3 regions of the Microscilla marina ATCC 23134 genome follow, and region 2 is predicted to be linked to each of the others. Evidence: riboswitches for the same ligand, from Rfam matches in the RefSeq annotation. Region 2 holds a riboswitch; each other region holds the start of a gene.
What was found. Region 2 has a riboswitch for S-adenosylmethionine ahead of M23134_RS06160 (ATP-grasp domain-containing protein). Riboswitches for the same ligand answer to the same signal wherever they lie in the genome.
Positions count from the first base shown of each region.

Region 1: another riboswitch for S-adenosylmethionine. It lies ahead of M23134_RS32565 (O-acetylhomoserine aminocarboxypropyltransferase/cysteine synthase family protein); the one in region 2 lies ahead of M23134_RS06160 (ATP-grasp domain-containing protein).
Region 3: another riboswitch for S-adenosylmethionine. It lies ahead of metH (methionine synthase); the one in region 2 lies ahead of M23134_RS06160 (ATP-grasp domain-containing protein).

Region 1 is NZ_AAWS01000061.1:828-11,337, forward strand. It holds gene M23134_RS32560 (homoserine O-acetyltransferase family protein) at 1-543, opposite strand, end outside; gene M23134_RS32565 (O-acetylhomoserine aminocarboxypropyltransferase/cysteine synthase family protein) at 612-1,934, opposite strand; SAM riboswitch class I at 2,174-2,279, opposite strand; gene glmS (glutamine--fructose-6-phosphate transaminase (isomerizing)) at 2,455-4,290, opposite strand; gene M23134_RS32575 (DUF4270 family protein) at 4,417-5,823, opposite strand; gene M23134_RS32580 (glycogen/starch synthase) at 5,801-6,619, opposite strand; gene panC (pantoate--beta-alanine ligase) at 6,754-7,614, shown strand; gene panD (aspartate 1-decarboxylase) at 7,971-8,339, shown strand; gene M23134_RS32595 (lysylphosphatidylglycerol synthase transmembrane domain-containing protein) at 8,367-9,425, shown strand; gene M23134_RS32600 (hypothetical protein) at 9,441-9,869, opposite strand; gene rfaE2 (D-glycero-beta-D-manno-heptose 1-phosphate adenylyltransferase) at 9,978-10,466, shown strand.
Region 2 is NZ_AAWS01000005.1:276,890-287,399, forward strand. It holds gene M23134_RS06140 (leucine-rich repeat domain-containing protein) at 105-1,010, shown strand; gene M23134_RS06145 (tetratricopeptide repeat protein) at 1,594-2,550, shown strand; gene M23134_RS06150 (hypothetical protein) at 2,634-3,335, shown strand; gene M23134_RS40970 (hypothetical protein) at 3,402-3,566, shown strand; gene M23134_RS40745 (eCIS core domain-containing protein) at 3,854-6,787, shown strand; gene M23134_RS06160 (ATP-grasp domain-containing protein) at 7,349-8,347, opposite strand; SAM riboswitch class I at 8,773-8,886, opposite strand; gene M23134_RS06165 (hypothetical protein) at 9,372-10,127, shown strand; gene M23134_RS37610 (OmpH family outer membrane protein) at 10,157-10,510, shown strand, end outside.
Region 3 is NZ_AAWS01000034.1:15,018-25,527, reverse strand. It holds gene metH (methionine synthase) at 1-3,466, opposite strand, end outside; SAM riboswitch class I at 3,600-3,710, opposite strand; gene M23134_RS25150 (plasmid pRiA4b ORF-3 family protein) at 4,096-4,683, shown strand; gene M23134_RS25145 (ABC transporter permease) at 4,768-5,565, opposite strand; gene M23134_RS25140 (ABC transporter permease subunit) at 5,562-6,425, opposite strand; gene M23134_RS25135 (MarR family winged helix-turn-helix transcriptional regulator) at 6,887-7,312, shown strand; gene M23134_RS25130 (alkene reductase) at 7,390-8,487, shown strand; gene M23134_RS25125 (arsenate reductase family protein) at 8,696-9,049, shown strand; gene hisF (imidazole glycerol phosphate synthase subunit HisF) at 9,126-9,881, opposite strand; gene hisA (1-(5-phosphoribosyl)-5-[(5-phosphoribosylamino)methylideneamino]imidazole-4-carboxamide isomerase) at 10,067-10,510, opposite strand, start outside.

The DNA.
Region 1 (10,510 bases), on a different contig from region 2:
ATGGTCATTTTCTATGGCCATTCTTTGCGACTCGTTAAAAGCAATGCCCCAGGCAGAATGCCGGGCATTAGTTGCCAACAAAACTAAGTTTTCTATCACATCTGGTTGTATGATTGCCCACTCTATAGCTTGCTGCCCACCCATAGAACCTCCAATGCAAACCTGTATTTTTTCTATACTTAAGTGTTGTCTGAGTAAGTCCATTGCTCCCACAATGTCTCGGTTAGTAAGTATTGGAAAGTTGTGGTAATAGGGATGTTGGGTGTCAGGGTTTATTGACAAAGCGTGGGTAGATCCATAGCAAGACCCCAGCATATTGGCACAAACAATAAAGTGCTTTGCTGGATCAATGGCCTGTCCATTACCTATGAGCCCCTCCCACCAATCATCAGCTTCAGCGTTGGCGGTCAATGCGTGGCACACCCATACCACATTATTACGTTTACTATTGAGTTTACCCAGTGTTTTGTACTCTATGTTAAACCCGTGCAGACTTTCTCCTGATTCCAGTGAGTATACCCCCTGGTGTGCAAATGTTGACATTGTTTTTTATTCAATCGTTTCAAAAAAAAGTGGCACATTGTTGTACCACTTTCGCTATTGCTCTTATATCAAGACTCTAACACTGCTTCGCCAAACACCTTGGCAAACGCTTGTTCGAAATCTCCTTTAATGTCGTCTATATGTTCTATACCTACCGATACCCTTAGTTGAGCTGGATGTACACCAGCTGCCAATTGAGCCTCGTCTGACAGTTGTTGGTGAGTGGTAGAAGCTGGATGAATAATCAGCGTTTTAGCATCTCCTACATTAGCCAGGTGACTCACTAGTTCCAGGCTGTTTACAAACGCCTCCGCTTTTTCTCTGCCTCCCTTTACTTTAAAACTTAGCACCCCGCCAAACCCATGCTTGAGGTATTTTTTTGCCAGTTGGTGGTATTCACTAGTGGCTAATCCTGCGTAGTTTACCGACTCCACCTGTTCGTGTTGTGCCAGCCATTGGCTCAGTGCCAAAGCATTGTCTACAGTACGTTGTACTCTTAATGAAAGTGTTTCTAACCCCTGCAACAATAAGAAAGAGTTGAAAGGGCTAATGGCAGGGCCAAAGTCACGCAATCCCTCTACTCGGGCTCTTATGATATAGGCAATGTTGCCAAAAGGACTATCTGCTCCGAAAGTTTCCCAAAAGTTAAGACCTTGATATCCTTCTGAAGGCTCTGTAAACTGTGGGTATTTACCATTCCCCCAATTAAATTTGCCTGAGTCAATGATGACCCCTCCAATACTGGTACCGTGTCCACCAATCCACTTAGTAGCCGAAGCAGTTACAATAGAAGCCCCGTGCTCAATTGGACGGCACAAATACCCGGCAGCTCCAAAAGTATTGTCTACCACCAATGGCAAATCATGGCGTTGTGCCAAAGCCGCGATTGCCTCAAAATCTGGCACGTTAAACTCTGGGTTACCAATAGTTTCTACATAAATAGCTTTGGTTTTTTCATCAATGAGTTGCTCAAAACTTGCCACTTTATCTCCATCAGCAAAGCGCACTTCAATGCCTAAACGTTTAAAAGCTACCTTGAATTGATTGTAGGTGCCCCCATACAAAAACGACGTAGATACAAAGTTTTCGCCTGCTTGTAATATATTATTTAGTGCAATAAATTGTGCCGATTGACCCGAGGCAGTTGCCAAAGCAGCAACTCCTCCTTCAAGGGCTGCAATACGTTTTTCAAACACATCGGTTGTTGGGTTCATAATGCGTGTATAGATATTGCCAAACTCTTTTAGGGCAAATAGGTTGGCTCCGTGCGACGCATCTTTAAAAGCATAAGAAGTAGTTTGATAAAGAGGTACAGCACGGGCTCCTGTAGTAGGGTCTACCTCTTGTCCAGCGTGTAATTGAAGTGTATCAAAGTGATATGTTTTCGACATTGTATTTTAAATTAAGTGGATTTTGAAAAGAATTTATGAAAGAGAAAAGTCGTGGGGCGCGATCTTATACTTTGTGAAAATGCATGAAGATGACCACGAACCTTTTGGTAGAGTAGGAATTAACAACAACAACATGCTCGGTGTAAAACACATAAAGCATTATTTCTTGTAGCCAAGAATTGAGAGTTAAAAAAAGAAAAGGTGAATAATGTAAGAGTAGATTGAATCATGTTGCTATTGATTTATCTTTCCTAATGAATAAATTAGGTAGGACTTAGCACCTTACTGTGTAGCAGGTTGCCAGCGCTTCATCGAGCCTACTCTCTCAGCGCTTCTTTATAAATCGATAAAGAAATTAAGTTATTGAATTGATAATGATGACCATTTTCTTTATCACGAGCAAAATAAAGTGATAAGATGGGAGATTACAAATATTTGTTGAAAAATTTTTATAAAAAAAGCGTTGATGATTAATAAAATACCAACGCTAATTAAAATAATACTAATGATGTTTTGGTTTTTACTCTACTGTCACCGACTTGGCAAGGTTTCGTGGTTGGTCTACATTACATCCACGCATTACTGCCACATGGTACGACAATAACTGTAAAGGTATGACCGAAATTAACGGAGTGAGTGCTTCTGGTGTTTTAGGAATTTCAATTACATGATCTGCTATATTTTTAATTTGAGTATCCCCCTCAGTTACTATGGCAATTACTTTTCCACGGCGTGCTTTCACCTCTTGAATATTAGATACTACCTTTTCATAACTACTATCTGCTGTAGCAATAAACACCACTGGCATTTCTTCGTCAATCAAAGCAATAGGTCCGTGCTTCATTTCGGCAGCTGGGTATCCTTCAGCATGTATATAAGAAATTTCCTTAAGCTTTAAAGCTCCTTCGAGAGCCACAGGAAAGTTATAGCCTCGTCCGAGGTATAAAAAGTTGCGGGCATCTTTGAATACATCTGAAATATATTTTATCTGATCGTTTAACTTAAGAGCTTGTTCTACTTTGGCTGGAATCTTTTCAAGTTCAGCTAAAAATTCTCTGAATTTACTTTCAGAAATAGTTCCTTTTCTATGAGCAAGCATCAATGCCATCATAGTAAGTACAGTGATTTGTCCAGTAAAAGCTTTGGTACTTGCTACACCTATTTCGGGACCTGCATGAATATAAGCACCAGCCTGTGTAGCCCTCGGAATAGAGGCGCCAACCACATTGCATACGCCAAAAATAATGGCTCCTTTTGATTTGGCAAGCTCTATGGCGGCCAGTGTATCGGCGGTTTCACCCGATTGAGAAATGGCAATCACTACATCATTTTCTCTGATAACAGGGTTTCTATATCGAAACTCAGAAGCATATTCAACCTCGACAGGCACCCTGGCAAACTCTTCAAACAAATACTCTGCTACTAGCCCTGCGTGCCATGATGTACCACAAGCCACAATCATAATTCGATCTGCACTCATCAAACGGTTAAAGTACTCAGTAAGACCACCCAAATGCAAACGATGTTTGTCAGCTACTACTCTTCCCCGCATGCTGGCCGTAATAGACTTTGATTGCTCAAATATCTCTTTTAGCATAAAATGCTCATAGCCTCCTTTTTCTATAGCTTCCAGTTCCATATCAATGGTATGGATATAGGGAGTTTTAGGCACAGAGTCTATATTTTTAATGCTTAATTGGTCTCCATCTATTACTGCAATTTCCCTATCATCCAGGTAAATTACTTCATTGGTATACTCTACAATAGGGGTTGCATCTGATGCAATAAAATACTCACCTTTGCCTACACCTATTACTAGTGGGCTACCCTTTCGAGCGGCAATCAGTTGTTTAGGTTCCTTGTGTGACATTACAACAATTGCATAAGCACCCACAACTTTTTGCAAGGCCAATCTTACTGCTTCTTCTAAAGATGTATTGGAGTTTTTTTGAATATCTTCTATGAAATGAATCAACACTTCTGTGTCAGTATCACTGGTAAACTGGTGCCCCTTATTTACCAACTCCTGACGGATAGATTCATAGTTTTCAATAATTCCATTATGTATGATAGCTAAATCGCCACTGAAAGACTGATGAGGGTGAGCGTTAGTGTCATTGGGCTCTCCGTGGGTTGCCCAACGTGTATGCCCTATTCCTATAGTTCCATCAAGGCTCTGTCCTGCAACAAACTCTTCAAGTTCTGCTACCTTACCTTTCTTTTTGTACACACTCAAGTCGCCATTGAGTAAGGCAACCCCAGCACTGTCATACCCTCTATATTCAAGTCTTTTTAGTCCTTTTAGGATTATAGGAAAAGCTTCTCTGTGTCCTGTATAAGCTACTATTCCACACATAAATATTAATTTTAGGTAGTTATTTATATTTGTATACCCTATGGGCTTGTATATAGACTTACTGTTGTTGTTCAGAAAGCCTATGTACAAGCCAACAGCTTTAGAATAAACTTCTAAAAATTGGGGTTATTGTTTTACAATTGTATAAAACACTTTCAATTGTATTTTACGATTAGATGAGGCTTGATTGTCAATCATTAGCCTGGTAACACTTTCTCCTCCTATAGCTCCTGTATGGTTATTGTCGCTAGTGAGGGCACTGGGTACTACAAATAGTTGGGTACCTTGTGAACCGTTCAATACCTGCTGTAATTGCTGGGTAATGTTATAGGTGTAGTGTTTAAATACACTGTTATACACTGATAAGTGGCGTCCAAAGTTGTCAAGGTTGGGCACTTCTTCATTCACCCATAAGGCAGAACGTCCGTTAGGCAACCTGTCGTAGTTATTGCCATTGGCTTGTATAAGTATGAGGTGTGAAGGTATAGGGTGTGCTTTATTGTTTACTGTCTCTAGCAATGGCGAGAAAACTAATTCAGCTTTGTTGATAGATACCTCCCCCTTTTGTTTAAGCTTCAACACATCTACCAAGTCTATACGTGCCACTACTCCTGTACCCGCTTGAGTGTGCAGGATGGGAGTGCCTTCTACCTCAGTGGTGGTGTTACTCAGTGCTCTAAGTACACTTGATCTATTGGTTGATCGAATTTGATTGAAAACAGGGACGGTATTGGTACGGTTAATTTCATTGCTAAAAAATACACTATAGATTAGGTCATTATTGATTTGTCCATCTACCTCTGCCGAATATGCCATATTTAGACTAGCAACAGTACGGTCGAACCCAAGAATGGCATTACTGCTTCCTGATTTGTACACAATAGCTATCCCTTTTACCTGATTGATAAACTCATCTAAGGTAGCTCTGCCCACAGTAGCATTAAAAATTCTTTGCTGATAGTCTGTATCAGTAATTTCAACTCCTAATGCACCAGCTTTAGTGTCTATTAGCTCTTTGGGTTTAAATGTAACCGTGCCAAGCAAACGGGTGGCATCATATTCTACTACATCAGTGTTAATATAAGTTTTACCTAGCTCTAGTGTGTCTTTTAACTCATAAATTTCAATTGTTTGTGGGTCATCAGTTTGCGAAAAATCTACCCCATAAGTATACCTAAGTGGTAAATTTAAAGTAAGACTTTTGAAAACCTGATTGGTACCTGTAAGGGTGATTTTTGAAGAGTCCACAAGAAAAGAAGGAGATAAATCCATAAAAGCGTTGGCTTTTATGTCTCCAAATACAGGATCTGAGTGTTCGCCTACTAAAACTATATGGCTACCTGAGGTAGGCATACTGTCGAGCAACACTGTTTTGGGTTGCAGGTCAAAACTATCCTCAAAAAAAACCCCAATTGAACCATTGGGGTTTGGATGATCTAATCCTATGTTTTTTGGACTTTCACAAGAAATAAAAAAAATGGTGATAAGTAATAATAAATTCGCGCGTCTCTTAATTAACTCCGACCAGTTCATTGTAAAGGTTATAATATGAATCCGATAAATTTTCATCTGCTTCGATAGAATCGATTTTTTTGTCTTGTTCAAACTCGGTGAAAAGTTTGTTGAGGCTCTCACTGTAAGATTCCTCGGCTTTGATGACAGCATCTGCATACTCAATACCTACTTTAACAAAACCATCAAAGTCGGTAGATTGCATGGAAGTTAGCATGTCGTCCTCAATATCTACCATTTTTACTTTGTTTAACAAATTTTTGTCAAATTTATACTCAAAGTAATTATTGTAAATGGTAAAAATAGATTTGGAGTTTTTGAATACCGGATCATTCTTATAGGTAGTTTTTAAGTACATAGGAATCAATCCTGTGATCCAATCATTACAGTGAACAATGTCTGGTGCCCAGCCTAACTTTTTCACTGTCTCCAATACGCCTTTACAGAAGAAAATGGCTCGCTCATCGTTGTCTTCGTAAAAATTATCTTCTTTATCTAAGAAAACAGACTTGCGGTGGAAGTAATCTTCGTTGTCAATAAAATATACCTGAAGCTTGGCATTGGGTATAGACGCTACCTTAATCACTAGTGGTTTTTCCTCTTCACCTACTGTAATATTGATTCCTGATAGCCTTACCACCTCATGCAAACGATTTTTTCTTTCATTAATCAAACCAAAACGAGGAACCAATATCCTAATTTCCATCCCTCGCTCTTGCATGGCTTGCGGTAACCGCCTAACAAAATCAGCTACTTGAGATGTTTCAAGGAAAGGGTTAATCTCACTGGCAACATATAATACTCGAGTCTTTTGCATATCAAAAATCTTAATTGAAATGAGGTAAAATAAAAAAATGGGCGTGCAAATTTACAAAAAATATAGCAGATTTCAATTTTTAAAGACAAAATGCTTTAATATTGTGATCATTTGACTTAGAATTGCATTAAAACATGTTTATTTTTGAAGATATTATTGATCTAAAAAACCATCTGAAGGTCGAGAAGCAGCAGTACAGTATTGGTTTTGTACCTACTATGGGGGCTTTGCATCAGGGGCATTTGTCGCTCATCGACCGGGCTAAGGCAGATAATGATGTAGTAGTTTGCAGTATTTTTGTAAATCCTACCCAGTTTAATAACGTAGAAGACCTCAAAAATTATCCTAAAACTATCAAAGAAGATAAAAAACTCCTGGAGGCCCACCATTGTGATGTACTTTTTTTGCCCGATGCCCACACTATGTATCCTGTTCCTGCGAAAACTTCTTTTAGTTTTGGGCACCTTGAGCAAACAATGGAAGGTGAGCACCGCGCTGGACATTTCAATGGGGTGGCTTTGGTCGTTTCTAAACTATTTCACTTAATAAAGCCTCACCGGGCATACTTTGGGCAAAAAGACTTGCAGCAATTTATAATTATTCATCAGTTGGTACAAGACCTGTTATTTGACCTTGAGGTGGTGTGTTGTCCTATTGTACGCGAAGATGATGGTTTAGCTATGTCATCACGTAATTTGAGGTTAACAGCTTCACAACGCCCGATAGCCAGCAAATTATACGAAGCCTTAATGTTGGCGAGACACTCTTTGCTTGAGGGGTATGGTGTGAGTAAAACTAAGCAAACAATACAAAATTTTTTCAATGATTTAAGTGATTTACAGTTAGAATATTTTGAAGTAGTGAAAAGTGCAACACTGGAAACTGTAGATTCAGTAAGTGATACTTTTCAAGTGTCTTTATGTATTGCAGCATTTTTGGGCGATGTACGTTTGATTGATAATGTATTTTTATTTGATAAAAAGGGTATCTTTTAAGTCTTAGGAATGGTGAGAAATTAAATTGCTATTCTTGAGGTAGAGGTTTTGTTTTGAAATGAGGCTATTTTTTGCGCCCATAGCAGCGCTACGGGCAAAAACCGATGGCTACAGCTACGCTGTGCCGAGCTCTGCCAAAGGCTAAAAATACCGAAGTATCAAGGCGAAAAATCACCTCTCAGAGTGTAAATTTATTTTTGAACAATTCCTTAGAATAGTTCTATCAGAGCATTACAAAAAACAAAATGTTTGAATGTGTCGCTACTTCATTTGGTTTCTTGGTTTTAGAAGGTAGTATTTAGTAACATTTTTTTAATATTTTTGCCTCCAATATTTCGAAACTAAGAATATTTATAATGTTGGTAGAAGTTTTACATTCAAAAATACATAGAGCAAAAGTAACTCAAGCTGAATTGCATTATGTAGGAAGCATCACTATTGATGAAGATTTAATGGATGCTGCTGGGTTATTTGAAAATCAAAAAGTACAAGTCGTTGATATTAACAATGGTGAACGACTTGAGACTTATGTAATTAAGGGAGAGCGTGGCTCAGGGCAGATTTGCCTGAATGGAGCAGCTGCCCGAAAAGTACAAGTGGGCGATTTGATTATTATTATTGCCTATGCAATGATGGAAATAGAAGAAGCTAAAAAGTATGAGCCACGGGTGATATTTCCTGACGAAAACAATCAGGTGATTAACACCTCGATAGCTTCTCTATAATAACATATATTACTTGACTATTTTCCAATGAGCGCAACTGTTCGTAAAGTTTTGCAATATGTAATATCTCTGGCAATAGCTACAGCTTTATTACTTTACTTATTTCAGGATTTTAACTTTCAACTAATTGCTGAGGCTTTCAAAAAAGCTGATTACAAGTGGGTTGTTTTATCTGCTGTTTTGACTTTTACAAGTCACCTCATGCGTGCTCACCGTTGGAATATTATACTCAAACCATTGGGGTATACTCCTTCTCTTTATACTTCTTTTCTTGCCGTGATGTCAGGCTACTTTATCAACCTAGTTGTACCCCGTGGAGGAGAAGTAGCAAGAAGTGGTTTATTACAGAAAATGGAACGTATACCTGCTACTAAAGCATTTGGTACCATTGTATTAGAGCGTATCATTGATGTACTGATCTTGGGTACTTTAATTGTCATGCTACTTGCCGTAGAAGTTGATCAGATAACACAAATTATTACCAGTACTTTTAGCTCTAAGCTATCAGGTTTACAAAGTAAGTTCTATTTAATTGTTATTGCCGGGGTGGGCTTATTGTTACTCACAGTCTTGATATTTTTCCGATTTAAACAAAAAATACAGCAATCACTTTTGTATGCCAAAGGAATGGACATTGTCAAGAAAGTTTTGGAAGGAGTTGTAAGTATTTTAAAAGTAAAAAACCAAGGAGCTTTCTGGTTCCATACCATTGGTATTTGGGCCATGTATTATCTGATGGCATTTGTGTTATTTCAATGTTTTCCAATTACGTCAGACCTTAGCCCTTGGGTAGGTTTTACGGTGTTGGTAGTAGGGGGAATAGGGATGGCGGCTCCAGTTCAAGGAGGTATAGGTGCCTACCATATTCTGATTACCCCCGTCTTAATGTATTACCTGGCAAGTAAGAACCCACAAAAAGACGAAGTTTTGAGTATTGTTACTTTTATGCATGCTGCACAAACACTAGTGACCATTATGATTGGTGGGGTAGCCCTGTGGTTGAGCACCGCCATGACTAAAAGGCAAAACGCACAATCTTTACCTGAAGAAGATATGACAGAGGAGGAAATAAAAGCGGTACAATAACCGCTTTCTTTTTTTCTAGTCATTGAGCGCCTGTTCTATTGAATGAACATAGGCAATGTTCATTTGATGAAATTTAGCGTTGGGGTGCTCATTTGCTATTTTAGACCAACCTATTTTTACACTTTGTTTGAATATCTTATCATCAGGTAATACCTTTCTGATGATGTTTAGCCCCATATTAAAAGCTTTTTCTTTCCATTCAACAAAATACCACTCCATAGAAGGTTGGTGAAAAACCATTAATTTTCTTTTATCAAATATGAGCTTTTTTATCGAGTACAAAGGAATAAACTCATAAGCCTTATTGAATATTTCCTTGAATTCATTCATAGGGATATAAGAGCGGGTGATAGTTACGATGAGGGCATTTTTTTCTTCTTCCAGATATATTTTAGCGGTTTTAAAGTTTTCCAAGAGAACTATTTCAGTTGTTGGTGCATGCATAATTCAATATTTTTAATAATTCGTAAGTAGATATTCATATTTGTTTGAACGATTCAGTGTAAATTTGTTTTTAAAATACTGAAAAGATTTACTAAAGCTTGACAATAAATGCCTACATCTGATAAAATATACGCTTCTGAACAAGTGTTGTTGCCCGTAATAAGTACTTGGAAAACAGCTGGTAATAAAGTTGTATTTACCAATGGTTGTTTTGATATTGTTCACTTGGGGCACCTCGATTACCTTGAAAAAGCCCGACAATTAGGGCATAAACTAGTGGTAGGGTTAAACACCGATGACTCTATCAAGCGACTCAAAGGTAGCTCCCGTCCAATTATTCCTCAAATAGCGAGAGCAAGACTGCTTGCTGCACTTGAGTTTGTAGATGCAGTGGTGCTTTTTGGTGATGATACCCCTTTGCAATTGATCAAAACATTGTTGCCTGATGTTCTTACCAAAGGTAATGACTATGCAATAGAAAATATTATAGGGGCTGATGTGGTGCTGGCTAAGGGTGGAAGCGTGGAAACCATTGAGTTGGTAGAAGGTTACTCTACGTCAAGTATCATTGAGAAAATCCTTACTGTACATCAATAACTCAAAATGAGATTTTTCGTATAACTAAAGCGTCAAACTTAATT
Region 2 (10,510 bases):
TGTTATATTTGCAATTATAAGAATGAATAACACATATCCTTGCAATAAGCCAACTTTAAAAGGTACATCATCTAACAAAACTCTCGTTGACTGACTCAACAAAAATGACAGCACAAGATCATTTTTTACAACTTTTGGGTTCTGCTGAAATAGCCAATGTAGAGCTTGCCCTGCAAATAGCGTTGGGCAAGCCTGAGTTTCAACCTTTGGTGAATAATTACCTGGAGCTTTATCAATGTTTTGTGTATAAAGACCTCCATCAGTTAAAGGCTTCGCATATTATCAGGTTCAACCAGCGCACTTTATCAATTGTCAATCATCCCATAGGTACTATTCCCGCCGCTATAGGGCAACTAAAGCACTTAAGTCAACTTACCTTCCAGCAAAACCAGTTAGGCCACCTACCCGACGAAATGATTGAACTGAAACAGCTCAAATCATTGAGTATTTACGAAAACAATTTTCAGAACTTCCCGCTTATTATTACCCAAATGCATCAATTGACTGAGTTGATCTTTTCACACAATACATTGCCTGTATTGCCTGCTCAAATCAATCGTTTACAGAACTTAATAAATTTGTCTTTGAATCATGTGCGCTTAGAATACTTGCCCGAAGAAATAGGACAGTTGCATAAACTAGCTTATTTGAGCTTGTTCAATAACCGTTTGCTAAAGTTGCCCAAAAGTTTGGGTCAACTGACCCAGTTACGTAGCTTAAACCTGGGGCACAACCACCTTCATGGCTTGCCCGATTCATTGGGTCACCTTCAATCACTTGTTCGACTAGACCTTGCCCACAATCAATTGACTGATTTGCCTGCAACTTTGGCTGATTTGTCTAATTTGCGAAAGCTAATTTTGCGTAACAATCAGTTTGTTCGGCTGCCGGCAGTATTGCGTAAACTTACAAATCTCAAAGAAATTTATCTGGCAAACAACCCTTTATCTCTGGCTGAGAAACATCAATTGAAAGAATGGTTGCCTGAATGCAATATGTATAAAATGTAGGGGTGAGAAAGAGTGAGTGTAAAGAAGAAAAAAGGGGAGGGTTATAAAAAAGAAATGCTTAACATTTGGAGGATGGTAAGCATTGATAGTAATTTGTAGAATATTTGTTGTGTTTAGGGCACAGCAGTTCTATGATACAGCTGTTGCCTATACCTAATGATTAAATAAAAGAGGGTACTTATTTACCGTCTTTTTTGGTTTTAGTAGTCAACTCATTCAAGATAGCTTCTCTGTTTTTGTGAACAGCTTTAAGCTCTTTGATTGCTGACTCTAAATCTTTCATCAATTTTTTGTTATCAGTGTTTGCCATCGTATTAATCCTTACCTCTGTGGAATAAAAAATGAAAATATTGACTTATTTTAAGCAAATATAGTACACTAATTTGATAAATTAAAATAATGTGTTGCAAAAGTTACTATAAAAAGAACTTTTAGATCAAATTAGTAGAAAACCTGCTATAAATGCCGCTTATTTGTGCGTAAATGCCGCTTATTAAATGTGATACCCTGTTGTTTGTTTTGTGCACTCAACAGTTGAATAACTAATGAATAGTTAAAATTATTGTATAAAGTTACACGTAATATGAACATCCAAAAGAAACTATGTAACCTTTTATTTGGCGTAGTCGTAGCCACCACATTTTGTGCCTGTCAGTCATCAAAATACGACCAAGGTATGGTAAACCTTTTCCTGAAAGGGAATGTCAACCTGAAGAAACAGCAGTATAAGCAAGCCATTTACTATTATACCGAGGGAATTAAGCGGGACAGTTCGTTTTCGGAGATTTATAACAACTTAGGCATCGCCTTATTCAATATGGGAAACTACTCCAGGGCGATCCATCATTATAATAAAGCCATTGCCCTCGATTCTGTACTCATGGATGCTTATTATAACCGAGCCAATGCACGTTTTGCCAGCGACGATCTTTCGGGTGCCCTTGCCGACTACAATGTGGTGGTCGCTCAATACCAAGACTCTAGTTACGTGTTTTTTCGCCGTGCTACTACCTACATGCAGTTGAAAAGGTACGATGATGCCATCAAAGATTTAGACAAAGTAATCGGGCTTGAGCCCAATAACTCAGATGCTTTGGGTAGTAGGGGGTATTTGCTGTATAAAGTAAAAAAGTATGAGGCTGCCGCCAAAGATTTGCAAAAGGCTATAGAGCTCAACAAGCGTCAAGATTTGGCTTATGCCAATTTGGGCTTGGTAAAAGCCGCACAAGGCGATACTATGGCAGCTTTTGTTCAGTTAGGCAAAGCATTGGAAATAAATGTGGTAGAAGCATACATTTTGGGGAACCGGGCCTGGCTATACGCCGAAAGTAATCAGCTGGACAAAAGCTGGAAAGACATAGAAGAGGCGCTCAAGTATGACGACAAAAGTGGATGGGCGTATTTTGCCAGAGGAGTATATTATCTCAAAAAAGGCGCTGCACAAAAGGCTTTAGATGATTTTGCTAAAGCACGCAAACTTACCAAACACTTGACCGACCTGGAGGCTTATGAAACCAAAGCCCAAGCTTTGCTAAAATAATGTGACATTGAAGTCTCATTTGTTTATATTGTTAGAATTACCTTTAACTTTGTAAAGTAAATGTTCAATTTTATGATTTGCCGATGATGAACAGCACTTTTGTTGTCAAACTATTTTTACTCATGTTGCTTGTTGGTATGATGACGGCTTGCGCCGATAAGCGTAAACACGATAAAAATCGCCCCAATGCCAGAAGAACTTCTCAATCAGACGATTTGTCGGATGGAACACTTTTACATAACATTCCAGACTCGATGCGGGTAGGCAAAAAACAACGCATTGAAGTAAGACTTTCGCGTGGGCAAAACCGCATTACTATAGTAAAAAATGTGCGTGGCTCGCAAAAGGTAAAAATACAGGAAATAAAGGTTGGAAGCGCCATGGGGGTAAAGCTGATTGCCAGCCCACACGACTTTGAAGTACTGAAACATAGTTCTGAGATTCAGGCAGTAAGCCGGAGAGGGTATACCCTATGGGAGTGGGACGTAACCCCGCTTAAAGATGGCAAGCTTGACTTGCACCTGAAGGTGATTGTGCGCAAAGGTGATTATAACAAAGATTTGCCCGTATTGGACAAAAGCGTACAGGTAGTAACCACCGAAACCAAGCGCTGGGTGACGTTTTTTAACAATAATAAGGAGTGGATTATGGGTTCGCTGGTAATTCCTTTGCTGTTGTTTATTGCCAGCCGTTTGGGCAGGCGCCGACCTAAACCAACCCCTAAAAAAACTACTGCACGAAAAAAAACGAATACTAAAAAGAAAACCACGCCCAGAAAGCGCTGAATGAACTTTTAATCGCTTCAAGGTGTTTTAAAAACAAGCAATTACCCAATTAAAACATTGAATATTATGTGCATAGTAAAAATAGATATAAGCGAAGATACCCGCAATGCGTTTGGCGAAGGCGATGCCAATGAGACAGTGTACGAAGCAGACACCGTGAGCAACTCCGAAGAGATAGTTGCAGAGAAAGAAGCCGTTATCAAAGAAGTCTCTATTGACTTTGGGATGTAATTATATTTTTTGGTAAAATAAAAAGCAACAAAGGGTTGACAACAAACTGTTATCAGCCCTTTGTTGTATAAGCTGTTGATCATTAGCCCTTATTTTTGGAAAAGTGTATCCCAATAAGAAACCCTTAATTTTATTCCATCTGGCAATCCTTTTTTACCTTCTGCAATAATTAATATCACTCTATCAAGTTTCTTCTTTTTCATTGAAAAAAAAGCCGCAAGTCTTAGTTACAAAGAAGTGCTTCCCTGCTTTTGCTTCTATAACCCGTAGAAGTAATCACAACATTTATGTCCAAGATACAACAAGGCAACGAAGCCGATCAAAATCAGCAACAAGTACAAGATCAACCTACTGTGCAGAAAAAAGAGTCGCCAGAGGTGATTCAAAACAAACTAGCCCAGGCTATACGTTCTCCACAAAGTGATTTGCCTCCCATTCAAAGCAAACAAGGCAGTCAGTCTCCTATACCAACCAAGCAAAGTGGAATGCCTCCCATTCAAAGTAAAGAGGGGCAAAGACCTACCCTTCAGGCAAAACAACGCCCTATACAGCGCAATACGAGCAATGGCAAGAGCAGCGGCAATGTAAACGAGGCACAGGTAAAAACCAACGTGAGCAATATCATGGGGGTAGATGTAACCCAAGCCAAGGTAAACTATAACTCTAGCAAACCTGCCCAGCTTAAGGCAGAAGCCTACGCCCAAGGCAACACCGTAGAGATAGCCCCTGGTAAAGAAAAGCACTTGGGACACGAACTTGCCCACATAGGGCAACAAGCTCAAGGGCGGGTACAACCCACCATTCAGGGCAACAATGGCGTAGGTATTAACAACGACCCTCAACTAGAGAAAGAAGCGGACGACATTGGCGACCAGGCAATGAGTATGAAACCTGCTCAGTTGAAGCAAGGTGGTGGCATGAAGTCGTCAGTGGGGAATACCCAGCAGGGGGCACCTGTGCAGGGCTACTTTGTATATGATAATGCAGTAAAAATGTCTGAAGAAATGGCCCAGTTTATAGCCAAGCAACTGCAACATAAGGGAGGGCTTACCAGTTTCTCAAAGGCAAAATTAAGCAAAGACCCTGTTCGATTTGAAAAGTGGTACTACCATATGGAGGATACAGGACAGATCAGCAAAAAAGATATAGAGAGAATAGGTTGGAAAGTGTTTGGTGAAGATAAATCAAGGTTTGATAAGGATGAAGACTTAAAGCGTCAAAATCAAGATCCAAAGTTTACTAAATTATTCCGTAAAAACTCTGTATTTGACATTAATGAACACTTTGTCGATGAGAAGTTTGTGGGGCAAAAGGAGCTTGAAAAGCAGTTTAGAACCGTTTTTGATGATGAGCCTGTGTATGAATCAAGTAATCAGAACTTTATGATAGATGGGCTTGGACAGCAGGAAACAGATAGTCAAGGCATAAAGTGGGGTGAACTTGAATACGAAAAAATGAGTAAAAACCTTGAAAAGGTATCTAAATTAGAGGATGCAATGGGTTTTTTGTATCATTTGGATGAACAAGGTTTAAACCTGTCTCACGAAGACAGTGAAAGAGGTTATAAGAGCATACAATCAAAACTACCTAAAAAAGGAGGTAAACGCCTTTCTCGCACTGGGTATTTGGGTGATGCCCGAAAAAGAGGCGAGATTTTGCGATCACTTGAAGAGGATTTTTCTTTACCTAAAGAGACTGTTAATCAATACGAAAAGGATTTAAGAGCGTATGCTAAGAAAATTGGCGATTATGATTCTAAAATTAAAAAAGCGCTCACAAGAGAAAAAAAGCAAAAAAAGAGTAAATCATCAGATAAACATAAACAAGAGAAGCAAGAATACATTCAAAATCACCATTTTGAAGGAGATAAAATATTGCATCAATTGTATTTAAAAAATGAAATTAAAAAACTGGAAGGAGATTGGGAGTATTATAATAGTGAAATAAGAGATGGTATAGCAGGCATGGGAAATATGGTGAAAGGGAATGACAAGCCCAATACCATGCTATATGGTTTCGACCCTAAAAAGCCAACCAAAAGAGTAGGTCAAGGCTCTCAGCACATGAAGAAAAAATTGTCGTTGGAAGATACCAAGGTTTTTCACCTGCAAGGGCACGGAAGCTTTGAAACACCATCGAGCTATTTACCTACTAAGATGGATAAAGTGCCTACGAAGCAGTCTAATATTGCACAAGTAGGCGGTGTATTTACAATGGATCAAGTAAGAGCGCAAGCCATTGCTTATTTCAAAATGATGGTAAAAAAACATGGGGGGCAGTCTCCTTCAGATATTTCTATACCTGAAAATAGCTTTTCTATCGGCTACTTGTCTCACTATGGTTTACCTTCCATTACTCCATTAGATAGCAAACTTAAAACAGCGGGACCTTATACCACCGAAAAAGTACAAAACTTACGAGGAAAAGACACAGTTGATGTATTAGAAGAAATGCCTGACACTATGCAAGGTTATATTCCTAATGTAGGAATAGCTCAGGAAAATAGGAAAGAAAGCCCTCAAATGGGAATGCACAGTGTGGAACATGGCAACCCTACCAGCCAGAAAGGTACAAGTAATGTGGATTTTGGGGTACAAGATTTTCCAGAACAGCTTCGCGATGGTAGAAGAGAAAACAACCCACATGTAGGAGTATTTGGAGCTATGGTATATACCTTGGGTAAACAATTGTTTGCCCAATGGTTGAGGGAGCAAAAAGACAAGCCCAAGTATAATCAAGAGAATCCTTTTAAGCTTAAACAAAAAATTCTTTACCTATGGAATAATTGCCGAAATGAGATTATGAATAAAGAAAACATGCGTCAGGATATTTATTATACCTGGCAAATAAAACATGGGCTCAAACCTCAGTCTCCAGGCAAAGACTCTTACTTCCAAGGACTGTCACAAAAAGAACAAATGAAGGTGATGGAATCTATAGTAAATGAAGAAACGCAATCAAGCAAAGATGGAAAACTAGATGGCATCAAGCCAAAAATGGACATCGATAAACACGATACCAAACAAAGCTTGCTTGCCAAGCTTTATGATGTAGTATATGAGGGACTGATTAAGAAAGATACAAAGATGGAACTTATGAAACATGGTAGTAACACCGAAGAGTTGCGTAAGGTAATAAAAGAAAAACAAGAAGCAATTGATCCTAAGGCACTGGAGTCGATCGAACAAATATTGCAAATGATAGACAAGGCCAATGATTAAAGTGTATTTATCCACACCCGAAACCATTCTTCGGGTGTTTTTTATGGCACTAACAAAAAAAAACTGAGCGATAAAACCGCTCAGTTTTGTTCATTGACTTTCTACATTCCATCTAATCAAAAGTTAAACTCTAAACTCTATCATAGGAATAGTACAATGCTAACGGGTATCTGGATGAGTGTTCATAGTCCACAGTATTCAGTCGATAGCCTCTACAGCCTCAAGCTTTTAGCGACAAGCTGCTTTTCAAGCCTATTACCGATTTTATAGAACACTGATTTTTAGCGGTTTATAAAATCGGTAGATAGAAGTATCACCCTGAAAACTGATGGTTTATGTCATAGTGTTTGATCAGTGCAGCCCAGCCTAAGCCGGGTTGTGCACCGCTGTGTTCATACGTGTTATAATGTTCATTATTTGATAGTGTTCCTGAATAAATTGTATCTATAGTGTTTTCAATAGTCCATAGTATTTAGTCGGTAGTCCATAGCTGATTCGAGCTACTTGTCGCTTGCTGCTAAAAGCTTGTGGCTAGTCAAACACACTACTTGTCGCTTGCCGCTAAAAGCTTGTCGCCAACTGAGGTTGTTTGATTTCGCTCCATTCATCAAATAAAAACTCCGCCAGTTTGCGGGTGCCCTTCAACGCTCCGCTGGTAGACTTTTGTTCAGCCCTCCAATTATAATTAGTGTTCGTGTTAATATCGTATACATATATTTCTCCGTCTGCTGCCTGCAGGTACTCTATAGAAGCTACCTCTACCTGATTGGTTTGTAAAAACTGCTCGAAACGCGCCAGGTAAGGGTGCTGGTAATTGTCTATGATTCTAAACTTTTCTTTGGGTGCTTCACTATTGTCCAGTGCCCGGTTGTTGCAAGCATCGGCAGGGCAAAGCTCAAACCCTTGCGAGGTGTCCACCTCAACCGCATAATAAAGTTGCCCATTTATAAACTCTACCCGGTTGATGTGTCCACCCTTGGGTTTGATATACTCTTGAATAAGGTAAATACCGTCTACTGAAGCCAATACATTGAGGTAATCGTCTAAGGCAAGCTCAAAACTCTCAAGCGAGTGAAACAATTGCACCCCCAAACCCTTGCCGCCACGGTTAGGTTTTACAATAAAAGGGGCATCACCTAGTTTACGGGCAGCATCCAGCGCCGCTTGTTTACCACTTACCACGTAGGTTTTAGGAGTTTGAATGCCGTGTTGCTGTAGGGCTATATGTTGTTTGGCCTTGCTTTCTTCCAGCCTCAAAGCCGCCGTTCCATTGATCACCCGTCGTCCGTGGGCTTCTAGCCAAGCCAGAATCGTTTCGGTAAACTCTATTGCAAACCGATGGTTACGGGTATGCGAAGAAGCACTCATTCGACTAAAAAATATGCCTTCGGGTGGTGCCTGGCTCAGGTCAATGCGCCCTTCGTGGATAAACCAACTTTCGTAGGGCACCCCCAATAGTTCCAATTCTTCTTTCAAAGGCTCAAACCACTCATTATTTTCGTGTAAAATGTAAACTTTTGGCTGTATATGTTGGGTATTATTTCTAGTTCTTAGTTCCATTGTATTCAGTGCTTTTAGTGTGTAAGATGTATCTACTTTATAAGTTGATACACTTACTTTTTGATATAAGTTTATTGTATTTGAGAAACAACCATTCTTATATATGATTGTCATAGCCAAATATGCGAAACTTTATTCCTTTGGCAGGAAGGGTTTCGGTGTTTTGGAAAACCGGGAAATAATTAGCAAAATTTGTAAGGAGTAGCCTACTTTTTAGCAAAGGTGTTGCTCAGAAACTAAAAGGTAATTTGCTACATTGAATGGTATGTGTGGGTAGAATTTACCAACAACAGCAACAACAACAACAATTTGTGGAAATTGAATGGTGAGTGATGGCTCTATGAGCGCTTTTGGATGTGTGTACTCCGTTTGTTTGTGGAGTGTTTACGTAAGATTTAAATGTCTGTGTTGTCATAATGATAATTAATTTATTTTTCCCATTCATTATACTTGGGGCAGGACTTGGCACCGTTCTCAATAGTTGATGATGGTTGCCAGAGGGTCTAGGAGCCTGTTCTCTCACCTCTTCTCAATAAATCAATTCTCCGTGAAGTGAACTGATGATGCAAATGTATGGCAGCGATTTTTAAAAACCAAACATCTCGTAAAAATATTCGATATTTTTTTCAAATTTGATTCTATGCTTTCTAAATATTGCTTGTAAGTATAACTGGTTGGTTGGGTACAAAGATTTGTTTTATGAAGGCTTTAACAGTTCTTTAACGATGGTATTTTTTTTATAATCTTCCACCTCCCTGCTTTTGAATGACTTGATAATCCCTGCTGATCTGATAAATAACATTTACCCCCAGCAAAACCTCTTTTTATTGTCGTGATAAAAAGCATTAGAGAGACAAGTGATGTATGTTTTTGAAAAAAAATTAAAAAAGATTTAAAAAAAAGTCCATCGACGCTACAAAACTTTGGTATATCTCAGGTATACACCTCTTGCGGCTTTTAGAGCCATTAGTGGATCAACATTATTAGAACAAATTATTAGGTGAGATTGATTAAAAAAATACCCATGAGATCATTATCTGTCATCATATTATTCATAGGGCTGTGTGCCCAAATTACTTATGCCCAGCTGGGTACAGTATCGGCACCGCGCCCGGTTTTCCCAGCCAAAGAGCAAGTCGTTCAACATACGTTTCCTACGTTTAGCTGGATGCCCATGTACCCACAAAAATACACGGCTACTTATGAGTTTAAGCTTGTAGAAACAATGAAAGGACAATCGCCCCAGGCCGCTATTCAGGCAAACCCACCATTGATTACAAAAAAATACCTGCGCCTGCCCACTTTTACCTACCCTGCATCGGCGCCTGCCCTTGCCAAGGGCAAAGCATACGCCTGGCAAGTAACTGCTACTTATTATGTAGGTGTCAACGAATCTTCGGTTCCCCGCAAACTAGCCAGCGAAGTATATAGCTTTCAACTTGAAAAACCCCGCCCTACTACTTGCATCACACTATTGACCGAACAACCCGACAGTCAACAGTTTTATGTAGTGAACGATTACAAGCTACGGTTCAATCTGGCTGCCCAAAACCATCAGGAAGTAAGGGCGCTTCAATTTACCATTGCCAACAAACAAGGCGAAAGCATTACCAATCACCGCATTGTGCCAGTAAAAGCCAAAGATGCAGAGGGACAGTACATCATTCCTTTGCGAAAGTATGCCGCGTTTAGAAAAAAACGCACTCGAAACCAGGTGTATGTATTGAAAGTAAACACGCCTGAGGGGAAAACCTTTCAAGTAAACTTTACGGCTAAATAAAGCGATCCATTAAAACAACTTGTCTCAAAATGAAAAATCAAATACTCGTTATTTTTAACCTCCTCCTCTTACTAGGGGTCATTGGTTACCTGGCGCTAAAGCCCACCCAAAATCATCGGATTGCTTATGTACGTTCTGCCGAACTTATGGATAAGTACCTGGGGGTAAAAGAAGCACGGTTGCAATACAACAAGCAGTTAACCGCGTGGAAAGTAGGGGCTGATACCCTTGAAAAACGCGTAAATGCCACGATGAACTTTATCAGTCACCAAAAAAGCAGCTTGAATGATCAACAGCTCAAGCAGCTACAGGTAGAGATGCAGCGAAGAAGGGCAGACCTGGACAGGTACCAGTTAAACATACAAAAAAAAGCCGCCAGCAAG
Region 3 (10,510 bases), on a different contig from region 2:
ACCCCCAATAATCTTTACGCACTTTTTCGTGCAATAATTCAGCAAACGCCTCTGCCATACGATCGGCAAGCGCCTTGACCATAATAGAGTTGAAGTCATCGTGATCTTCTTCAAATTTTTTAGCGATGGCTTCGGCACCAAACACCGATACCGCAAAACCACCCAGGTAATCTTGAATACCCGTTTCGGCAGGAGCTATAAAGTCTGACAAGGCTATATTCGGTACAGTATTGGCTTTTTGGGCTTGCTGCCTCAATGCGTGAGACAATGCTATAGTCTGGGTACGGTCTTCGGCAAAGCCCCAATCATTGGTGTTGGTAGCATTACCATTGGCAAGCGCTTCTACAGTGTTCTTTTGGTAAGCATACACCGCTATGTCATCGTCGTTTATTGTGTTTGCCGGGAAAAAACCAAATACCGATTTAGCCGTAAGCCATTTTTCGGTCACAATTTTTTGAAGCATTTCCTTAGCATCAGCAAACAAGCGGGTGGCCTCCTCCCCTACTACTTCATCGGTCAAAATCTTAGGGTATTTGCCGTGTAGCTCCCAGGTCTGAAAGAAAGGCGTCCAGTCAATATAGTCAACAATTTCTTCCAGTGGGTAGTCTTCGAACACCTTGGTTCCCAAAAACTGCGGGCGTACTACGTTGGTTTCGTCCCAGTTAATGGCAAATTTGTTTTTCCGGGCTGCACCTGCAGTCAAAAATTTCTTGTTTTGCTTACGATTGGCATGTCCTTCGCGCATGCGGGCGTATTCGTCTTTGATATCCTGCGCAAACTTTTCGCGGTTATTGTCGCTTAATAAGTTACTTACTACTGGTACACTGCGCGACGCGTCTAATACATGAATCACAGATCCTTTATACTTAGGTTCAATCTTTACTGCAGTGTGTATTCTTGAGGTAGTAGCACCACCAATCAACAAAGGAATGTCTAAGCCCAAACGCTCCATTTCATTGGCCACATTTACCATTTCATCAAGGCTAGGCGTAATTAAACCACTCAGGCCTATCACATCTACTTTTTCCTTAATGGCTGTGTCAAGTATCTTCTGGGCGGGCACCATTACTCCCAGGTCAATCACTTCATAGTTGTTGCACCCCAGCACTACTCCTACAATGTTTTTTCCTATGTCGTGTACATCACCTTTTACGGTCGCCATCAATATTTTACCTACCCCCTTGGTATTCAACTCACCCCGTGCCACGGCCTCTTCTTTTTCCTTTTCCATAAAGGGCATCAAGTGCGCTACCGATTTTTTCATCACCCTGGCACTTTTTACTACTTGAGGCAAAAACATTTTTCCTTGACCAAACAAATCTCCTACTACACTCATACCATCCATCAAAGGTCCTTCTATCACGTGTAGTGGTCGGTCGTATTTCAAACGTGCTTCTTCGGTGTCTTCATCTATAAATTCAGTAATGCCTTTAAGCAAAGCATGTTTTAAGCGTTCTTCTACTGGATTTTCTCTCCATTTGGTGTCTTTTACCTGCACCTTTCCCTTGCCTTTTACCTGCTCAGCAAAAGTAATGAGTTTGTCTGTAGCATCAGCATTGCGGTTAAGCAATACATCCTCTATCAACGTAAGCATATCTTTAGGAATGTCTTCGTATACTTCAATCATTCCGGCGTTTACAATCCCCATGTCCAAACCAGCTTTGATGGCATGGTACAAAAATGCTGAGTGCATGGCTTCACGAATGACATTGTTGCCTCTAAACGAAAACGAGATGTTACTTACCCCTCCGCTCACCTTGGCATACGGCAAGTTTTCTTTGATCCAACGGGTAGCATTGATAAAATCTACTGCGTAGTTGTTGTGCTCTTCCATTCCCGTGGCAACGGTCAGAATGTTGGGGTCAAAAATAATGTCTTCAGGTGGAAATTTTACCTCATCTACCAAAATACGGTAAGCACGTTCACAAATTTCGATGCGACGTTCGTACGAGTCTGCCTGCCCCACTTCATCAAAAGCCATCACTACCACTGCGGCTCCATAACGACGCACCAGGTTTGCCTGGTTTTTAAAGTTTTCTTCGCCTTCTTTAAGCGAAATAGAGTTTACAATAGATTTACCCTGTACCACTTTCAATCCAGCCTCTATCACGGTCCACTTAGAGGAATCGATCATAATAGGCAAACGGGCAATATCCGGCTCAGAAGCAATCAGGTTCAAGAAGATAGTCATGACCTCTTCTGAGTCAATCATTCCTTCGTCCATATTTACATCTATCACCTGAGCACCACCTTCTACCTGATGCAAGGCAATGGCGAGGGCATCTTCATATTGTTCGTTTTTAATCAGTTTGCGAAACTTAGCCGACCCTGCCACATTGGTACGCTCCCCAATGTTTACAAAGTTGATGGCTTTGGTTACTTTCAAAGGCTCCATTCCGCTATAAGTAGCCAACCGCTCTTGCTCTGGTATTACTCTAGGCGAGTATTCCGCAGCTATTTTTGTAATTTCGGCAATGTGCTCTGGCGTAGTACCACAACAACCTCCTACTACATTAAGAAAACCACTTTCTAAAAATTCTTTGATGATGGCTCCCATTTCTTCAGGAGTTTGATCGTATTCGCCAAACTCATTGGGCAAACCTGCGTTGGGGTGAGCTGATACTAAAAAAGGGGCATTTTTTGCCAATGATTGAATATAAGGACGCATCAGGTCGGCTCCCAAGGCACAGTTAACCCCTACGGTTAGAATGGGCATGTGAGATACCGAATATAAAAATGCTTCGATGGTTTGCCCCGAAAGGGTACGACCAGCTGCATCGGTGATGGTACCCGACACCATAATGGGAAGGCGTTTGTTGGTGTCTTCGTAGTATTTATCTATAGCAAACAGGGCAGCTTTGGCATTGAGCGTATCAAAGATGGTTTCTACCAGTAAAATATCTACTCCACCCTCTACCAATGCTTTGGCTTGTTCATAATACGCTACCACCAACTGGTCAAAGGTAATGTTACGTAAGCCAGGATCGTTTACGTCAGGCGACAATGAGGCAGAGCGGTTGGTAGGTCCTATAGAGCCCGCTACAAAGCGAGGTTTATTAGGGTTTTTATTGGTAAATTCAGTGGCTACTTCTTTAGCTATTTTTGCCGATTCATAATTGAGCTCATATACCAAATCTTCCATGTGGTAATCTGCCATAGCAATGGTAGTAGCACTAAAAGTGTTGGTTTCCAGAATGTCGGCTCCAGCCTCTAAAAATTTACCATGAATTGTTTTAATGGCTTCGGGCTGAGTAATAGACAATAAGTCGTTATTACCCTGCAAAGGATGTTCGTAGTCTTTAAATCGCTCGCCACGGTAGTCCTCCTCAGTAAATTTATATCTTTGGATCATTGTACCCATTGCCCCATCAAGTACAAAAATTCGCTTCTTTAACAATTGCTCAATCATCATCTGTTTTCTATCCTTTTGTTCTAATTCGTTATGATATAAAAAGTCGTCCTTCAGCTGTTTATATTATAAGCCAATAAACATAGGCTTACCTCTTCATGTGTATGTGTGTTGTCACATAACCATATATTGAGGTATGGGTATATACTTTGGTCACTTCAAAATGAATTTTTAGATTTTTCTGTAATTCAATTTATATTTCCCGATCGTACCGAGTCAGGTAGGATTTAGCACCTTTCTTTTGGTAAGTAGGTTGCCAGTGCTTCTGCGAGCCCAATCTCTCTGCACTTCTTTATAAATCAATTACTTCTTACTATAAGTGAGTGAGAAGGTGAATTGACTTAGATTTTAGTTACGCAAGTTAGGCATAAATGTTTGGTTATGCCAAGCCAAGTAATTTTTATTATAGTTTTTGTAGGCCTGTTATATGCTTATTTTTATAAAAAGTAATTATTCACCAAGAAAAAATATCAAGTAGCCGTATAAGTTGCTTGCCCAAATACACAACGTCAAGCTTATTCCTTCGATTTTTTTTTCAAAAAACACCGCCTAAAATTTGCCCAATAACGAGGCTAAAATTTAATTCTAATTAAGTACAACCTTCTCTTCATTTTTACGTTTTTTTTGGCAATAAACAACGTGTGATTTTATTTACTAAATCTTTATCATCTTAAACCAAGATTGATATGAGCACAAATAATAAAATATACCAATTGAAGGTTACATTGATGGATGTAACCCCAGTAATATGGAGGAAAATTCAAGTACCTCAAGATATTTTGTTACCCGACCTACACAAGGTCATTCAAACTGCGATGGGGTGGAAAAACAGCCACTTACACCAGTTTGAACACAAACGCAATTTTTACGCAGCACCTACTCCCTGGGGAGAAATGGAAAGCGAAGATTATCGGGATGTGAAGCTCGGTCAACTACTAAAAAAGGAGAATGACAAGCTCATTTACACCTATGATTTTGGCGATAGCTGGCAACACAATGTGGTGCTGGAAGAGGTACACCCCCCCACAGAAGGAGGAACGTATCCGGTGTGTGTCAGCGGTAAAAATGCCTGCCCACCCGAAGATTGTGGCGGTCCTTGGGGTTATATGGATCTGATGATGATCATGAAAAACCCTAAACACCCAGAGCACAAAGAAATGAAAGATTGGTTAGGAGGAGATTTGTACTCTTCTAAGTTTGACAAAAAAGCCATTAACAAGCAGTTAGCAATGAAGGATTATGGCATCTTGACTTTTGATGTTGAGTTTCAATAAGAGCTTGTTTATGTCAATCCCAAAAAAATATTTTTAATGCTTTTCTTGCCACCCCCCTTGTATGTTTGCTTAGGGGGTGGTTTTTTAATGGCTTCCTCTCCCGCTTAACACGTATTTTTTGTTGATCCACAACAATAGCAAGGGTGGCATGACTAACAAACACGAAGCCAAGGCAGCAAAATAGATATTAGCCTCTTTTAAATAGCCAAATACCATGACAGTAAGTGTAGGTACTTTGCCCAAGCCTATCAGTTGAGTAAGCCCATACTCAAACCAGGATATAAGAAAAGTTTGAAAAAAACTCACCAACAATATATTTCGGGAAATCGGTACCAATACTTTCCATACAGTTTGACGAGGCGAACCACCCAGAGTAGCCACTAACTGCTCTAGTGCCTGGGTACGGTGGCTCCAGTACTCACTAAACAAAATAACGCTGAACGGATAAGCAATCATGAGTTGCGCTAACAATACTCCCCAAAACCGGGCATCGAGACCAAACCAAATAAAGTATACTTTGAGGCAAGCGGCATAAATCACAGGAGAAATGACATAGGGCAAATAAGCCAGTTTGAGCAATTGCCTGCCGCGAGGATGATAGGCAAGCATACGACCAGTAAAAAAACCTGCCCAGGTAGCAATAAAAGCAACACTTAGCGAAAGCGCCAACGATAACCCCAGGCTCCATAACAAGTTTTGCTGATACCCCAAAAGCTGTGTCCAATTCATTAACCCTACTTGTTGAGGCAAAAGGTGGGGGTAAATCCACTGACGGCTCAATGATAAACCCAATAGTAATAAAAAAGGCAACAATACCACCCCTACCAAACAAATCGCCAAAAGTATCCGAATGATGCGCCACCGGTTTGCTGATTGACTCAAAGCCGTTTCTTTTGTTTGCGAAGTAGCCATAATACACTCATCATCATCAATAAAGAATAAATAACTGCCAATACGTAACCTTCGGGCAATTGCAATAAATCATACTGGTCTTTTATTTTACGGGTGGCAAGCACTGAAATCATTTCGGGAGACTGCCGCCCTAATAGCAAAGGGACTTCGTAAGCACCAAAAATAAAAATGCCGTAAAGCACCACTGTGGGGTAGCCTTTGCGCAACAATGCCGGAATAATTACTTGAAGATACGCCTGGGTACGCGTAGCTCCCAGTGTAGTAGCTACCTGTTGCAAATCATCTAATCGCTCACCATCGTACATACCCAAAAACATGACGGTTAAAAAAGGAGTGGCAAGTAACCAGTGCGCGCACAAAATACCTACACTATATTGATCATTGATCAGGTCAGGAAACTGCACCAACTGGTCGATCAACCCGGTTTGATAAACTATCCGCGACAACAGCCCGGTTTTGGCAAACAACTGCATGACAAAAAAGGCGGCTACGATTGCTGGAATAGCCAAAGGGAAATAGATGAGGTAATGGAGCTTGCCGCCTACAATTGCCCGCCTAAAATAGGTGGCAAGCAATAAGGCTACAACAGTGGCAGGTAACAACGAAGCGAGGGTAACATAAAGGGTGTACCCTAAAGATTGCCACATTTCGACGTTGGGCAACATTTTTTGCCAAAACCTAAGGGTAAACCCTTCAGAAAGGATACCTACCCAACCTGCGCTGTAACATAAAGCATACCCCAACGCCAGCACCATAGGCAACACGGTGGTCATAATAAATAAGACTACACCTCCTTTGCTCCATAAATATGCAATCTTACTATTTTTCATTCTCTTTTATCATCACAGTAATAGCACCTTATCAGGAATTCTAAGTAAAACTACAAAAATAACCTACTCCATCAAAAGATGCCTCTGACCATTGTACCTCTTTAAAAATCCTGCCCTGTTTGAATACGTCACTAAGGTTGATCTTTACTCCTAAAAACCCCGATTATTGATTACCTTTGTAAATATAAAACTAAATAAATGTAAGCTTGAAGTTACTCTGTTTATGGACACATATCTAAACTGTGGGGTATATAGGTTTTTAAAAAGGGGACAAAATACCCGAAGGTCTGTTGTATACTCAACGGTTTTTTATTTTTAAAAAACACATTTTAAAATAACTCACAAGAATAATCTTTTAATTATCAACGACTTAGGTGTTTTTTGAGAAAGTTGTTTGAAAAAAAACTGCACTTACTGAACAAAAACAACTCAAGTACAGTTATAAACATAACTAATTTATTATGCCGTTTAAAGTCAATGAATCAATAGCCTATTTGCTTACGCAAAACGCCAAGAGAACCAGGGCTCACTTCGCCCGGTTGATGAAAGAACATCAACTGGACTTTGGTCAGGCGGGTTGGATCGTGTTAAGCAGGCTATGGGAAGAGGACGGGCTTACCCAGCAAGAAATAAGCAAACGGGCTTGTGTAGCAAAGCCCAATATTTCTAATTATTGTGAGCAATTGGAGCAAACGAACTACATTGTGAGGATTCAGGATGACAAGGACAAAAGGAATTACCGGATTTACCTGACCCGCAAAGGAAAAGAAGCTGAAAGTTTGAGCTGTGCCCTTTCGCAACAAGCCCACCGAGAAATGTGTACAGGGCTCAACGATGAGGAAATCACACAACTTAAACACTTGCTGATAAAAATGCTAAACGGGTAATTTTTTTACGCAAATAGTTATAAACATAACTGTTGATATATCAACTTATTTTAAACCATAAAACAACTAACATTTAAATGGAACTATTAAAACCAGTACAAATGGGTTCGTTGAACCTTGCCAACCGAGTATTTATGGCACCTTTGACCCGCAGTCGCGCCAATAATGAGGAACTAGTACCTACCGACCTTCATGCAGAGTACTATGTACAAAGGGCTTCAGCGGGTTTGATTATTACTGAAGGTACTGTAATATCGCCGCAAGGCACGGGCTACATCAATGTACCGGGTATTTATACTGAAGCTCAAGTAGAAGCCTGGAAAAAAGTGACTGCTGCTGTACACGAAAAAGACGGTAAAATATTTATGCAGATTTGGCATGTGGGCAGAATGTCGCACCCGCACTTTCAGCCAGAAGGCAAAGCTCCCGTGGCTCCTTCGGCTATCAACCCCAATGAAGAAGTATTTACCCCTCAAGGAAAAACCAAAACCGAAACTCCACGCGCCCTTACCAAAGAAGAGATCAAGGGTATTGTACAAGACTTTAAAAATGCGGCGGCCAATGCTATGAAAGCTGGTTTTGACGGCGTAGAAATTCATTCATCTAACGGGTACCTCATCCACCAGTTTTTTAACAATTGCAGCAACTTGCGTACTGATGAGTACGGAGGTAATGATGAAAATAAGACCCGCTTTTTCTTTGAGGTACTAGACGCAGTAAAAGAGGTGGTACCAGAAGATCGCATTGGAGTACGACTCAACCCTATGTTGCACCAGATGATGGGGCAAAAAGTGGATGAACAAACCGCCAAAACTTTCGAGTATATCATCAAGCGTCTTAACAACTATAACCTGGCCTACTTACACTTGAGTCGTCCGTTTACGGAATTGGGTAAAGAAGATTATTTTGTACAAGATGTGATTGGACACTTTGGTAAACTATACAAAGGTTTTTTGGTGTCTAACGCTGGTTATGATGGAGAAAGTGGTGAGCAAGAAATTGCTTCGCAACGTACTCAGGCTATTGCCTATGGGCGTCCGTATATAGCCAACCCCGATTTGGTAGAGCGTTTTGCCAATGGCTGGGAACTTACCAAGCCAAACCAAGATACTTTTTATACACCTGGCAAGGAAGGGTATACTGACTACGAGCGTTATGCAGTAACGGCTGAATAGAGGCTACTTTATCCCAAAGCGCGCTGTAAACCAAATGAAATAATGCCCAGAAAGTCCCATTGATTGTGCAAAAGCTTGCCTAGTCAATGGGATTTTTGGCTTTGTATGCAAAGGGTACTTTTCAGTAAATGGTTGGTTTTTGACAATTTAAACCAATGTTGCTTATATTCGTGGTTTTGTTTTAATACACTTGAAAAATTGAATCAACATGAGAAGGAAAGTATATTATTTATCTACTTGCAATACTTGTAAACGCATTATGAATGAGGTGGGGGTAGACGATAGTTTTGAGCAACAAAATATCAAAGCTGACCCAGTTACTGAGGCGCAATTAAACGAAATGTACCAGCTTGCCGGAAGCTATGAAGCGTTGTTTAGCCGGGTTTCGCGCAAATACAAGGAGCTGGGACTCAAGGATCAAACTTTGAGCGAAGACGATTATAAACAATACATTTTAGACGGGTATACTTTTCTCAAACGCCCAGTGTTCCTGATTGGCGATGATATATTTATTGGCAATAGTAAAAAGAATGTAGCGGCTTTGGCTGAAAAACTGAAGTAGGCCTCGATTGATGTAAAAAGCGACTGATCAGGCATCAATCGCTTTTTAATTGTAACAATACATTATGATAAGTAAATTACCCTCTCACGTGAATATTTTCAGCCTTTAGGTAATCTTTCAGTTCTTTGATGCCTATTTCATTAAAATGAAAAATACTGGCAGCCAGCCCCGCATCAGCATTGGCTTGTTCAAACACATCCTTGAAATGCGACTTGGCGCCTGCTCCCCCCGAAGCAATGACCGGAATCGTCAAAGCCTCAGTCAATTGACGGGTAGCCTCAAGGGTAAAACCGTTTTTGGTACCATCGTTATTCATCGAAGTAAACAAAATTTCTCCTGCGCCGCGTTCTTGGGCTTCTTTAGCCCATTCAAACAATTTTATATCCGTTTTTTGTTTGCCTCCGTGGGTATGCACATACCACTCGCCGGCTACCTCGCGGGCATCTATAGCTATTACAATGCATTGTTCGCCAAACTCTTTGGAGGCTTGGGTCACTAGCTCAGGGTTGCGCACAGCTGCCGAGTTGATGGTAATTTTATCGGCACCCGAATCAAGCAATACCGAAATATCGTCTACCGACTTGATGCCCCCACCCACCGTAAAAGGAATGTTAATATTGGCAGCAATGCGTTTGACCAATGCCGCCAGGGTTTTACGTTTTTCATTGGTAGCGGTAATGTCCAAAAAACAAAGCTCGTCAGCTCCTTCTTCGGCATACCTTCGCCCCAATTCTATAGCATCGCCTGCTACTACCAGGTTCTCAAACTGTACACCTTTGACAGTAAGCCCATCTTTTACGTCGAGGCAGGGGATAATTCTTTTAGTGATCATAAGTTTTCAATGGTTATTTAATGACTGATGTTACGCAGTAATTTCCAAGTCTGCTTATTTATATTGTTTGATAGCTTTATTGTTTTATGGTTGCGCGATGCGTAGCCCAATCATTTAGCAATAAAGCCATATAACCATTAAAATAAGTAGGTCTGCGTAACTTCAGTTAATGAGATGGTCACACTTTAGGCAAACTGCTTAAGTTCTTCTAAAGCAATGCGATTTTCGTAAATGGCTTTGCCCACAATTACCCCATCAATGCCCTCTTTGTTTAAGTCTTCTATGTCTTGCATACTAGCTACTCCCCCACTGGCAATAATGGTCATCGTTGGAAACTTTTGCTTAAGTTTACAGTAAAGCTCCAGGGCAACCCCTTGTAATAAACCATCTTTTGATACATCGGTACAAAAAAACTGGGTAAGCCCACTAGGTATAAAATCGGCGATAAAGTCATAAATACTTACTTCAGATTCGTCTTGCCAGGCATTGATGGCTATTTTTTCGCCTTTTACGTCTGAGGCAAGCAGTATTTTATCTGAGCCAAAAGTTTGCAACCATCCTTTGAAAACTTCAGGCTGTTTTACAGCAAGGCTCCCAATGTTTGCCATGGCTGCTCCTGCGTCTAATAC